2 regions of the Paenibacillus sp. RC73 genome follow, and region 1 is predicted to be linked to the other one. Evidence: riboswitches for the same ligand, from Rfam matches in the RefSeq annotation. Region 1 holds a riboswitch; the other holds the start of a gene.
The links. A riboswitch is a leader RNA that binds a small molecule or an ion and turns the genes downstream of it on or off. The one in region 1 is predicted to bind glycine.

Region 1 (5,610 bases):
CACGGATTGGAAAAGTGATAATACTGCTATTGCTACGGTATATAACGGTACAGTTTCTGGTAAGGGCGAAGGGGATGCGACTGTGGTTGCAACCTATAAGGATAAGATACAATCGGTTCAGGTACATGTAACGAAAAAGGTTAAGGCGCTCACATCCAGTGTACAAAGCTTGAGCTTGCGTTCAAGCGGCACAGGACAGATCAATCTGACAGCGACTTACAGTGATAACACGACAGCTCAGGTATCGGGTGATGCTACCTGGACCTCGGATAACCAGAAGGTAGCAACCGTAGTTAACGGATTGGTTACCGCTCAGGGAGCAGGTACAGCCAACATTAAGGCCGTATACGGTCAACAAACCGTAACGATTGCTGTGCAGGTAGAACAGGTTAAACGTTTGGATGTCAGTCCATCTGAGGTTTCCCTTTTGCTGAAGGATACCGAGAAGGTCAAATTGACAGCGACCTTCCCGGATGGAACCGTGCAGGATGTTACTGAGTCCGCCGAGTGGAGCTCCAGCAATGCAGCCGTGGCGGATGTACTGAAAGGCACGATTACGGGCTACAGCGCAGGTAAAGCGACGATTACCGGTAAATACGGTACGATGTCTGCTACCATTTCGGTGGATGTCGATCAAACGAATAAGCTGAAAGCCAGCGAATCCAATATTTTTCTCCGTTTGGATGAATCCAAAAAAGTACAGGTTTCTGCGGTGTACCCGGATGGAACGGTAACGGACGTCACGGATAAAGCTACATGGTCCACAAGCGATGAAAAAATTGCGACGGTGACCAAAGGAACGATTATGGCGATTGGAGCGGGTTCGGCTACGGTGACCGCGAAGTATGGCGATAAGACGGTTTCGATTAAGGCAGACGTGGAAACGTCCAGATATCTGGATTTGAGCGAGGACAAGTTGAGCCTGAATGCCAAGGAATCCAAGAAGCTCAAGCTAACCGCGACGTACGTAACAGGTACGGAAGAAGATATCACGGATAAGGCAGAATGGAAATCCAGCAATGAAGATATTGCTTTTGTCAGCAAGGGTGAAGTGACGGGCTATAAAACAGGTGAGGCAACGATCACTGCTTCTTATGGCGGCAAAACAGTCACAGCGACGGTATCTGTGAATGTGCCTGGTGACCTGTCCCTGTCCTCCAAAACAGCAACGATTGATATTGATGAGGATTATGTTGCTACTCTGACCGCTACGTATGCGGATGGTCGTAAGGAAGATGTGACACAGGATGCAGAATGGACTTCAAGCGCGGAAGATGTTGCTTCGGTGTCCAAAGGAACAATTACGGGTAAAGCAGCGGGTAAGGCGGCTGTTACCGCCACTTATAATGGCAAAAAGCTGACCATTAATGTACAAGTCGGTCTCGTAGACCGTTTGGAAACAGACACACGCGTGATTGCGCTTGGTGCCCAGGAAACGAAGCAGTTGAAAGTAACAGGCATCAAGAGCAGCGGTACAAAAACAGATGTAACCAAGGATGCCACCTGGACTACCAGCAATGTGAAAGTGGTCGAGGTTAGCGAGGGCTTGATCAAAGCGAATGGCAGTGGTAAGGCTACTGTTACAGCTTCTTATGGCAAGCAAAGCATTACATTTACAGTAGAAGTGGATGTAGCGCAACAGATTGAGGCGGATGCTATCGCGTTATCGCTTAAATCAGGAGATCAAAAAACCATCGCAATTGTGGTCAAATCCAGTGATGGCAAAGAAAAGGACGTTACGGCCCAAGCCGAATGGAAAACGTTAAATTATAAGGTAGCTACAGTCAAAAAGGGCCAGGTTACCGCGGTAGGCTACGGTAAAACCAATATTCAAGCGAAGTTTGGCGGGAAATATATCACCGTACCTGTGGATGTCGATACGCTTAAATATTTGCAAACCGACGAAGTCTCGCTGAATTTGAAAGCAGGACAGGTAGCTAAGGTTACGGCTACAGCTACGTATAAGGATGAGTCGGAGAAGGATGTATCCAAGCCGGCAGTCTGGTCCTCGTCCCGAATTATTGTTGCCACGGTCAAAGACGGCAGCATTAAGGCACAGGGTAAAGGTAAAGCTGTGATTACCGTGAAATATGCAGGGAAAACGACGAAGGTACAGGTGAACGTACAGTAAAAAAAAGAGCAAGCATACGTCTAAGGACGACATGCTTGCTCTTTTTTTATAAGGCGACTGTTCTCTCCCCATGTGTTATTTGGGGTGGCAGTCGCCTGAAAGCTACGACTTATCCTTCTTGGCTGGTATGTTGCGCGTAAGCGACTCCGTCAGACGCTTGCCGGTCGGCGTTTGGGCCAGGCCGCCCTTGGCTGTCTCGCGGTGCTTGGACGGCATCGCGCTGCCGACTTCTAGCATCACGTCGATGACTTCGTCAGACGGGATGGCGCTGCGCACACCCGCCAGAGCCATATCCGCGGCGGCAAGCGCGGTCACGGCTCCCAGCCCGTTGCGCACGATGCACGGAATCTCCACGAGTCCGGCGACGGGGTCGCAAATCAGGCCGAGCGTGTTCTTGAGCGCGAGGCCCACTGCATGGATGGCCTGCTCTGGCGTACCGCCGCGCAGCTCGACCATGGCCCCTGCGGCCATCCCGATGGCTGAGCCAATCTCGGCCTGACAGCCTCCCTCCGCACCGGAGATGAAGGAATTGTTGGCGATGACGTAGCCAATCGCTCCAGCGGCGAACAGTCCGCGCACCATATGCTCGTCATCCCAGCCGAACCGCTCCTGCGCGCTGATGAACACACCGGGGATGACCCCGCATGAGCCTGCGGTGGGTGTGGCGACAATGCGACCCATGGACGCATTGACCTCTGACACGGAAAGGGCGTACGCCATGGCGAGTGCCGAGGCATCGCCGGAGCAGGTTTCCCCTGCACGCAAATATTCCGCCAGGCGTTTGCCGTCGCCGCCTGTCAATCCGCTGCGGGATACAGTGTCCTGTGTTTGTCCGCGATGAACGGCCTCCTTCATGACTTCATAATAATCAGCCATTTGGCGGAAGATTTCTTCCTCCGGTGTGTTCGTCTCTTGTACCTGTTCCTTGATCATCAGGCGACCAATCGTAGTGGATTCCTCGGCGCACAAGGCACCTAATTCATGCAGATGGCTAAACCGCATCGGATTCAGCTCCTTTTTTCAAGTTAATCATTTTGATTCCATACATATGAGGCAAAGCCCGCAGCTCGGCAATTAATTCAGCCGGAGCGGGGCTATCGGTTTCAATAGCAGTGAGCGCTTCGCCATCCCGGCCTTTGCGATCCACGTGCATATAGGCAATGTTAATGTCAGCCGCGCCCAGCGCTGAAGTCACCGCGCCCAATGTTCCGGGCTTATCCGAGTGAAGAAGCACCAGCGTAGGCAACTCTCCGGTTAGATTGACCCGGAATTCGTTGAGCTGTTGAACATGAATGTTTCCACCGCCGATGGAGGAGCCTAGCAGCGTGCGCTGATCTTCACCCTTCCATAGCTCGAAGCGGACCGTGTTCGGATGAGGGGCGGGCAGTCCGCTGACAGCGAACTCTACTTCCATCCCGGCCTGCTCTGCACATTGCTCAGCATCCGGAATCCGGTAGTCGTCTGTATCGTAATTCAGCAGTCCGGCAATGAGTGCCAGGTCTGTGCCGTGTCCCTTGTACGTATCGGCAAATGAGCCGTACAGCGTCATGCGGGCACGGTCAGGTTGCACACCGAGCCAGTGCCTGGCAACACGTGCGAGCCGCACCGCGCCAGCGGTATGTGAGCTGGAGGGTCCGGTCATAGCCGGACCGATAATGGAAAATACATCTTTGAAACGCATGGTGTGGCCCCCTGTATGTTTGAATATCATAGTATATGGTGCTGCCGCGCCTTTGCGCGGGTGTGACGGTTTCTAATGCTGACGCAGCATGTAAGCACAAAAAAGGACAGGATAAGGAAATTTCCCTTATCTCTGTCCTCGTTACCTGAGAGTTTCGTGCGGTGTATACCGCCTTACCCCTTGGGTGGCTTGCGCTCTCTCCAGAGTTGCGTCAGATGACGATACATGGACCTGAGAGATTATCCGCCAGCCGGGTGCTGACGTCTTGCTCCTTCGGTGCTGCCGGGATGTGATTCCCGGACAGGCTCTCCCGTCATCTTCATTCGCGTATACCGTTCAACAATTCCTCCTAAGCGTAATGTATGCCATGCCCGGTGTCAATCACAGGTTGGTATTTTACAGAATCAGGAATCTTCTCAATAAAAAAGATTAAATTTTACATAATTATGGATGAAATCAGGAAGGAATTAGAAGGTTGATAGCTAATCTGATAGAGGACAAGCTAATTTATGGAATAATGGGAGGGACATTTACGTATGGTAAAAGGTTTTCGGTTCACAGGTTCACGCTTGAAAGGAATGCTGCATCTGGCGGCAATCGTATCACTGCTGGTAGGACTCTTCGTTCCATTCGGCCAGGTCAAGGCAGAGGGCGCGTTGACGGTAGCGGAAGCGCTTCAGCGTCAAAGCAGCGGAGGTACGGTGACGGTAGAAGGCTACGTCGTCGGACATGCCACTGGATCGAAAACGGCTAATTTCTCTGCCCCATTTGCAAATGATTTTAACGTACTGATTGCGGATCAGGCGAGTGAACGCAATACATCTAATCTGTTAAATGTGCAACTGACATCCGCGTATAGAGGACCATTCGGGCTGTCAGGCCATCCTGAGCTGATCGGCAGCAAAATTCGCGTGACGGGTGCGCTGGGTGCCTATAACAATTTTGGTGGAGTGAAAAGCCCAAGCGCTCTGGAACTGGTAAGCGGAAGCGAGCCTGGGAACCCTGGCGAACCTGATCCTGGTACTACATTGCCGGATGGAAAAGGCAAAAAAGTGCTGTTCGATAATACGCACGCACAGACAGCCGGAGCGGCGGATTGGGTTATAGATGGAGCCTTTTCCGATTTTGCCAGCGGACTGCGTAATGCTGGTTTTACCGTGGACCCGTTGAACCGTTCCATTCCTTTTACCTATGGCGAGCAGGCTATAACGTACGACAAGCTGCGCCCATATGATGTGTTCATCATTGGTGAAGCCAATGTTGCCTTTAAGGCATCCGAGCAAGCTGCTCTGGTTCAATATGTGAAGAATGGAGGCAGTATTTTCTTCATTTCTGACCACTATAACGCAGACCGGAACAAAAACCGTTGGGATTCCTCCGAGGTTATGAACGGCTACCGCCGTGGAGCCTATTCCAATCCGGCCAAAGGGATGACTACAGAAGAAGCTGCATCACCAGCTATGCAGGGACTAACCAGTTCCGACTGGCTGGCAACGAACTTTGGCGTTCGTTTTCGCTACAATGCACTCGGTGACGTAAATGCCACGGATATCGTAGCGGCAGATCAATCCTTCGGCATTACGAAGGGTGTACGTTCGATTGCCATGCATGCTGGTTCTACATTGGCGATTATGGATCCGACCAAGGCTAAAGGAATCGCTTATATTCCTACAGGCACGAAAAAATGGGGCAATGCCGTGGACCAGGGTGTCTATAACGGCGGGGGCCGTGCTGAAGGGCCTTATGCTGCTGTAGCCAAGGTAGGTCAGGGCAAGGCAGCATTTATCGGTGATTCTTC
Region 2 (5,610 bases), on a different contig from region 1:
AGCCGAAATCGAGCAATCGCTTGGCAACATCAAGTGTACGCACTCCGAATTTCTTTAAGCCCCGTCCGGACATCACAAATTCGTGTTTGCAATAGCCTGGATAAGGGATGTCAAAATGCGGAGCCAGCCGATGCATCATATAATTGGCATTAAGTACGGCACATTCGGATACCCGCTTCAAGCCGTCAGGGCCATAGCTGCGGATATAGGCATAGGCACGGACGAGAATACCGAAGTTTCCGTAAAAGGCTTTGACCCGTCCGATGGAATCGCCCTGTTCTCGGTCCCAGTGGTACGTGCCCTGTGGATCACGCACGACAAGCGGCTTGGGCAAATACGGAATGAGCCGCTGCTTTACCCCCACAGGTCCCGCGCCGGGTCCGCCTCCGCCATGTGGGGTACTCATCGTTTTGTGCAAATTGAGATGCACCACGTCAAAGCCCATATCCCCGGGGCGGGTGATCCCCATAATGGCGTTGGAGTTCGCGCCATCATAGTAGAGCAGGCCACCCGCTTCATGCACAATCGCGGCAATGTCAGCGATTTGCTTCTCGAACAGCCCGAGCGTGTTCGGGTTGGTCAGCATAAGCGCAGCGGTGTCGTTGCCCACGGCTTGACGCAGCGCGTCCAGATCCACCAGCCCCTGCGGTGTGGAGGGGAGGGTGACCGTTTCGAAGCCTGCCACAGTGGCGCTGGCGGGGTTCGTTCCGTGCGAGGAATCCGGCACGAGCACCTTGGTACGCCGCTCACCACGCGCTTCGTGGTAGGAGCGGATCATCATCAGCCCGGTCCATTCGCCATGGGCGCCCGCGGCGGGCTGAAGGGTGACGGCATCCATGCCGGTTAACGCGGCCAGATCGTTTTGAAGCGTATGGAGCAGCGCCATGGCCCCCTGGATGCTGTCCTCCGGCTGGTACGGATGGATTTTGGCGAAGCCTGCATAACGGGCGACATCCTCATTCACCTTGGGGTTGTATTTCATCGTACAGGAGCCGAGCGGATAAAATCCGTTGTCCACGCCAAAATTACGCCGTGACAGTGCAGTATAATGTCGAATAACGTCTACTTCGTATACCTCGGGCAATGCCGCAAGCTCGCTGCGCTGCGCATAATCCGGCAAAAGCTCTGCCACCGGACGCCGGGGAACATCGCATTCAGGCAGGGAATAGGCGATACGGCCCGGTCTGCTCAATTCAAAAATGAGCGCCTGCTCATGCTTTTTCATCTGATTCCGACTGGATTCGACTTCTGGATTCGGTGTACCCTGATCTTGTCCTGTAGTATGCGTCATAGCAATCCCCCCAAGGTATGCACGAATTGATCGATCTCTTCCTTTGTTCGTTGCTCTGTCACGGCAATCAGCAAGTGACCTGCATATTCCTCATAATCTCGCCCTAAATCGTAGCCGCCGATAAATCCGGCAGCAAGCAATCCGGCTTGCAGTTTATTCATATCGGTACCCTCAGGTAACCGCAGGGCAAACTCGTTAAAGGTGGGTGCAGTAAAGGAGGCAGTCACGCCCTTCAAGCCGAGTAGTTGCTCCAATGCGTAGCGGCTTTTGTGCAGGTTTAGCTCGGCTACTTCCGCGATGCCCTGTCTACCCATGACGGACAAATACACAGAGGCAGATAAAGCGAGCAGTGCCTGATTGGAGCATATGTTAGAGGTGGCCTTTTCCCGACGGATATGCTGCTCCCGTGCCTGCAAGGTCAGCACGAAGCCGCGTTTACCGTTGCGATCTGTGGTCTGGCCCACAATACGGCCGGGGATACGGCGCATATGCGCCTGAGAAACGGCAAAGTAACCACAGGTTGGGCCACCGAGGGAGGAGGAGATGCCAAGCGGCTGCGCGTCTCCTACGACAATATCCGCGTCCTGCTTGCCGGGCGCTTCCAGCAAGCCCAATGCCAGTGGATTGGCACTGACGACCATAAGACCCTTGTGCGCATGGATCAGGTCAGCCATCGGCTTCAGATTTTCCACGGCCCCGAAAAAATTAGGGCTTTGGACCAAAACTGCCGCCGTCTGCTCCGATATGGCCGCCGTTAATGCCTTCACGTCAGTTACACCATCTGCACAGTCGATCTCCACGACATCCAAATCCAGCCCGCGTGCATAGGCAGCCAACACCTGACGTGCCTCCGGATGGACGGTCCGCGATACGATAAGCTGCTTGCGGCGGGTGGCAGCGGCGGCCAATGAGCCCGCTTCTGCCAGCGCAGTCGCTCCATCATACATACTGGCATTGGCTACAGCCATGCCTGTTAATTCGCATATATACGATTGAAATTCGAAGATGGCTTGCAGCTCGCCCTGGCTTACCTCCGGTTGATAAGGAGTGTAGGCCGTATAAAATTCCGAGCGTGAAGTGATATGCTGGATGACGGATGGAATATGATGATCGTAAATCCCTGCGCCGAGAAAGCTGGCGTGCGTGTCAGTATTGGCATTTTGCCCGGCCAGTCCTGATAAGTGGCGGGTTAAGGCTCTTTCGTCTAACCGAGAAGACAGGAGCAGCTCCCCCTTATACCGGATCGCCTCGGGAATATCGCTGAATAAATCGTCGATGGACGATGCGCCGACCACGCGCAGCATTTCAGCTTGATCCTGCTCGGTCATGGGAAGATAGCGGTGTTGTTTCATTGGGTCTGGCTCCTTTCAACCAACAAGATCGTAAAAACGTAAAACGATTAACAAATGATTAATAAACGATTGCCCACTGGGCAGCGGTTAGTAACGGATCACGATAGTTATAGTAAGACGAGCGTTTAAATCAGCGTGGACGTTTATAAAAGGGCGCTGCTACTACCTCGGCGCGCAGGCGCTTGCCACGAATCTCGACCTCCAGCGGTGTGGATAGGGAACTGAAATGACTGTCCACCAGAGCCAAACCCAGATTACGCTTTAAGGTGGGCGACTGGGTTCCCGTTGTGACCTCGCCAATGTGCTGTCCTTCCGCAAAAACGGGATAATGGGCACGCGGGATGCCGCGGTCGAGCATTTCCAGTCCGATCAGCTTGCGGGGAATACCTTGTTCTTTCTGACGTTGCAGGGCCTCTCTCCCGATAAAATCTCCCTTATTCAGCTTGACGAAGAAGCCTAAACCAGCTTCCAGTGGCGAAATGGTAGCGGACAACTCCTGTCCGTACAGCGGTAGCCGCGCCTCGAAGCGCAGCGTATCCCTGGCTCCAAGTCCGGCGGGAACCAGACCATACGGCTCACCGATGCGAAGCAATCCGTCCCACACTGCCGGTGCATCCGCCGTGGGCACATAAAATTCAAAGCCGTCTTCCCCCGTGTATCCGGTGCGGGAGACGAGCGCTTTTGCCCCGAACAATTGCACATCCTCATTGAATCGGAAGGATGCCAGCTTCGTAATGTCCGTGTCTGTCACGGCTGCGGCAATACGCGCAGCTTCAGGTCCTTGCAATGCCAGCAGTGCTACCGCATCTGATACGTTTTCCAGATGAACGGATGCAGGAGCATGGCGAAGCAACCAATCCCAATCTTTGTCGATATTCGAGGCGTTCACAACGAGCATGTAACGCTCCGGCCCTTTGCGGTAAACAAGCAGGTCGTCTACTACACCTCCATCCGGGTAACACAGCAGCGAATATTGGGCCTGGCCCGGCTCCAATTGGCTGACATCGTTCGTCGTCACCTGTTGCAGAAATGCTTCGGCTTCCTGGCCCTCGACCAGGAATTCACCCATATGCGATACATCGAACAATCCCGCACGTTGTCGGACAGCCTCATGCTCCTTTTGAATGCCGCTGAACTGTACAGGCAGCTCCCAGCCGCCAAAATCAATGCAACGAACCCCCGGCAGCGTGCCGTAGGAGGAATACAGCGACGTTTTTCGCAAGTTAGTCATTTTTTCACTCCTATCCAGTGTGATCAGCTAAACAAAAAAGACAGGCTGAAAAAAACGTATGGACGGCAGTCCACACACTTTTCTTCAGCTCTGTCCTTGATACCTGAGAGTTACCCCGGTGTGTACCAGGTTTCCCCTTGGGTGATCCGCCTGTATGGCGAATGCTCTCCAGAGATGCGTCCGGCAGAGGTCCTTTTGCCTGAGAGATTCACCTGCGGTGCAGGTTTACTCCTTCGGCGCTGCCCTTGGATCAGCTATACGTCATCCGGCCCTGCCGGTAACAGCTTGATCCGACTCGCTTGCTACCTTGTTTTCACAGGCGGCAACAGCTATGCGAGTTTTGGCAGTCTCTCCCTCCACGTTCATCCGCGTTTACAGTTATCGGGTATTTCTAAAAGCACTTGTTATAACCCATTAATACGCAAATTTATTTGAAATGTCAACAAAAATGTCATCAACATCATTTTATAAAACATTTTATTCATAAATAAGGATATGTAAGCGTTTGTTATATCCTGCCGTATTTTTAGCTAGAACGATATATGGAGAAATGTGAAATATTTTTGTTAGTATTATTGACATGAGAGTTCTTGTTGTCATAATCTTAACCTGTCACAGACGGGTAGGCGAAACGATGTAATCCATATGGAAGCGAGGCGAGCAGGATGAGTGAAGTGAAGCAGCAATTTTGGTACACAGAGGAACATGAGTGGGTTCAGCGCACAGAGGATGGAACGGTACGAATCGGTATTACGGACTTTGCACAGCATCAGCTGGGGGATATCGTTTTTGTGGAGCTGCCTGGGGAGGGAGCAACGATTGAGCAGGGGGCAGAGATCGGTACTATTGAATCGGTAAAGACAGTATCCGACCTGTTCGCTCCGGTGACGGGAACGGTGTTGAAGGTGAATGAAGCGCTGGAAAGTACGCCTGAGCTGGTGAACGAGTCTCCCTATGAAAAAGGCTGGATGATCGAAGTGGAGATTGGAGGAGATGTAGAGGAATCATTAAGCAAGCTGCTGTCTGCGGATCAGTACGAGCAGTTGACTGCCAATGAGTAATAATGGGGCAAAGTAGGTTGGATAACTGAATAAGAGTGGCGTTTGTCCACTCGGTTTTGTATAAAAATAGTCGCGATGATTGGGCATAGCGGCTATTTTTTGCTGTCTTTTTTGGCAAGCGTAATTACGTTCTTTTTCCCTTGTTTGGAGGATATTCCTTGTATAGAAATGGTATAGATGACGCATGGTTTCTCGACTAAATTCTAACGTTTCAGGCCACATTAAGAGGAATTATGCCTAATGATTTCGCGCCTGTTTATCTTAAATTTAAATGTTGTCATCAACGTTCATGACGAAAGTACGTTTTCATTTCGTTGATGAAGATAGCGTTGTCATTTAGTATGAATTTTAAGAAAAGGTAGTGATGCTTATTACCTGGGTATTTTGCAACAATCCCAAGAGCGATTTCAAATCAGCAATAGATAGATCGAAACGGTTTAGTTCGTTTATCTATTGTACTTTCGAGCGTTGGGAATCGAATGATGCAAAATACTGACCTATAAGGAGGATATGAATATGAGCACAGTGGACGCAAAGTCCAATTCAAACGGAGGCGCTCGCGTTGCCGTACAGCGTTTCGGTCGTTTTCTCAGCGGTATGGTTATGCCCAATATGGGGGCCTTTATCGCGTGGGGATTGATCACGGCACTCTTTATTCCGACCGGATGGTTCCCG

Region 2: it holds a riboswitch for glycine, as region 1 does, so the genes downstream of both, gcvT (glycine cleavage system aminomethyltransferase GcvT) here and sdaAB (L-serine ammonia-lyase, iron-sulfur-dependent subunit beta) in region 1, are expected to answer to the same signal.

Annotation. Positions count from the first base shown of each region.
Region 1 covers NZ_JBIYCV010000013.1:18,155-23,764, forward strand. The annotation lists gene ABH897_RS23635 (Ig-like domain-containing protein) at 1-2,131, shown strand, start outside; gene sdaAA (L-serine ammonia-lyase, iron-sulfur-dependent, subunit alpha) at 2,234-3,133, opposite strand; gene sdaAB (L-serine ammonia-lyase, iron-sulfur-dependent subunit beta) at 3,123-3,812, opposite strand; glycine riboswitch at 4,022-4,135, opposite strand; gene ABH897_RS23650 (DUF6359 domain-containing protein) at 4,349-5,610, shown strand, end outside.
Region 2 covers NZ_JBIYCV010000008.1:160,682-166,291, reverse strand. The annotation lists gene gcvPB (aminomethyl-transferring glycine dehydrogenase subunit GcvPB) at 1-1,291, opposite strand, end outside; gene gcvPA (aminomethyl-transferring glycine dehydrogenase subunit GcvPA) at 1,288-2,643, opposite strand; gene gcvT (glycine cleavage system aminomethyltransferase GcvT) at 2,774-3,874, opposite strand; glycine riboswitch at 3,955-4,051, opposite strand; glycine riboswitch at 4,052-4,240, opposite strand; gene gcvH (glycine cleavage system protein GcvH) at 4,540-4,935, shown strand; gene ABH897_RS19745 (PTS mannitol transporter subunit IIBC) at 5,452-5,610, shown strand, end outside.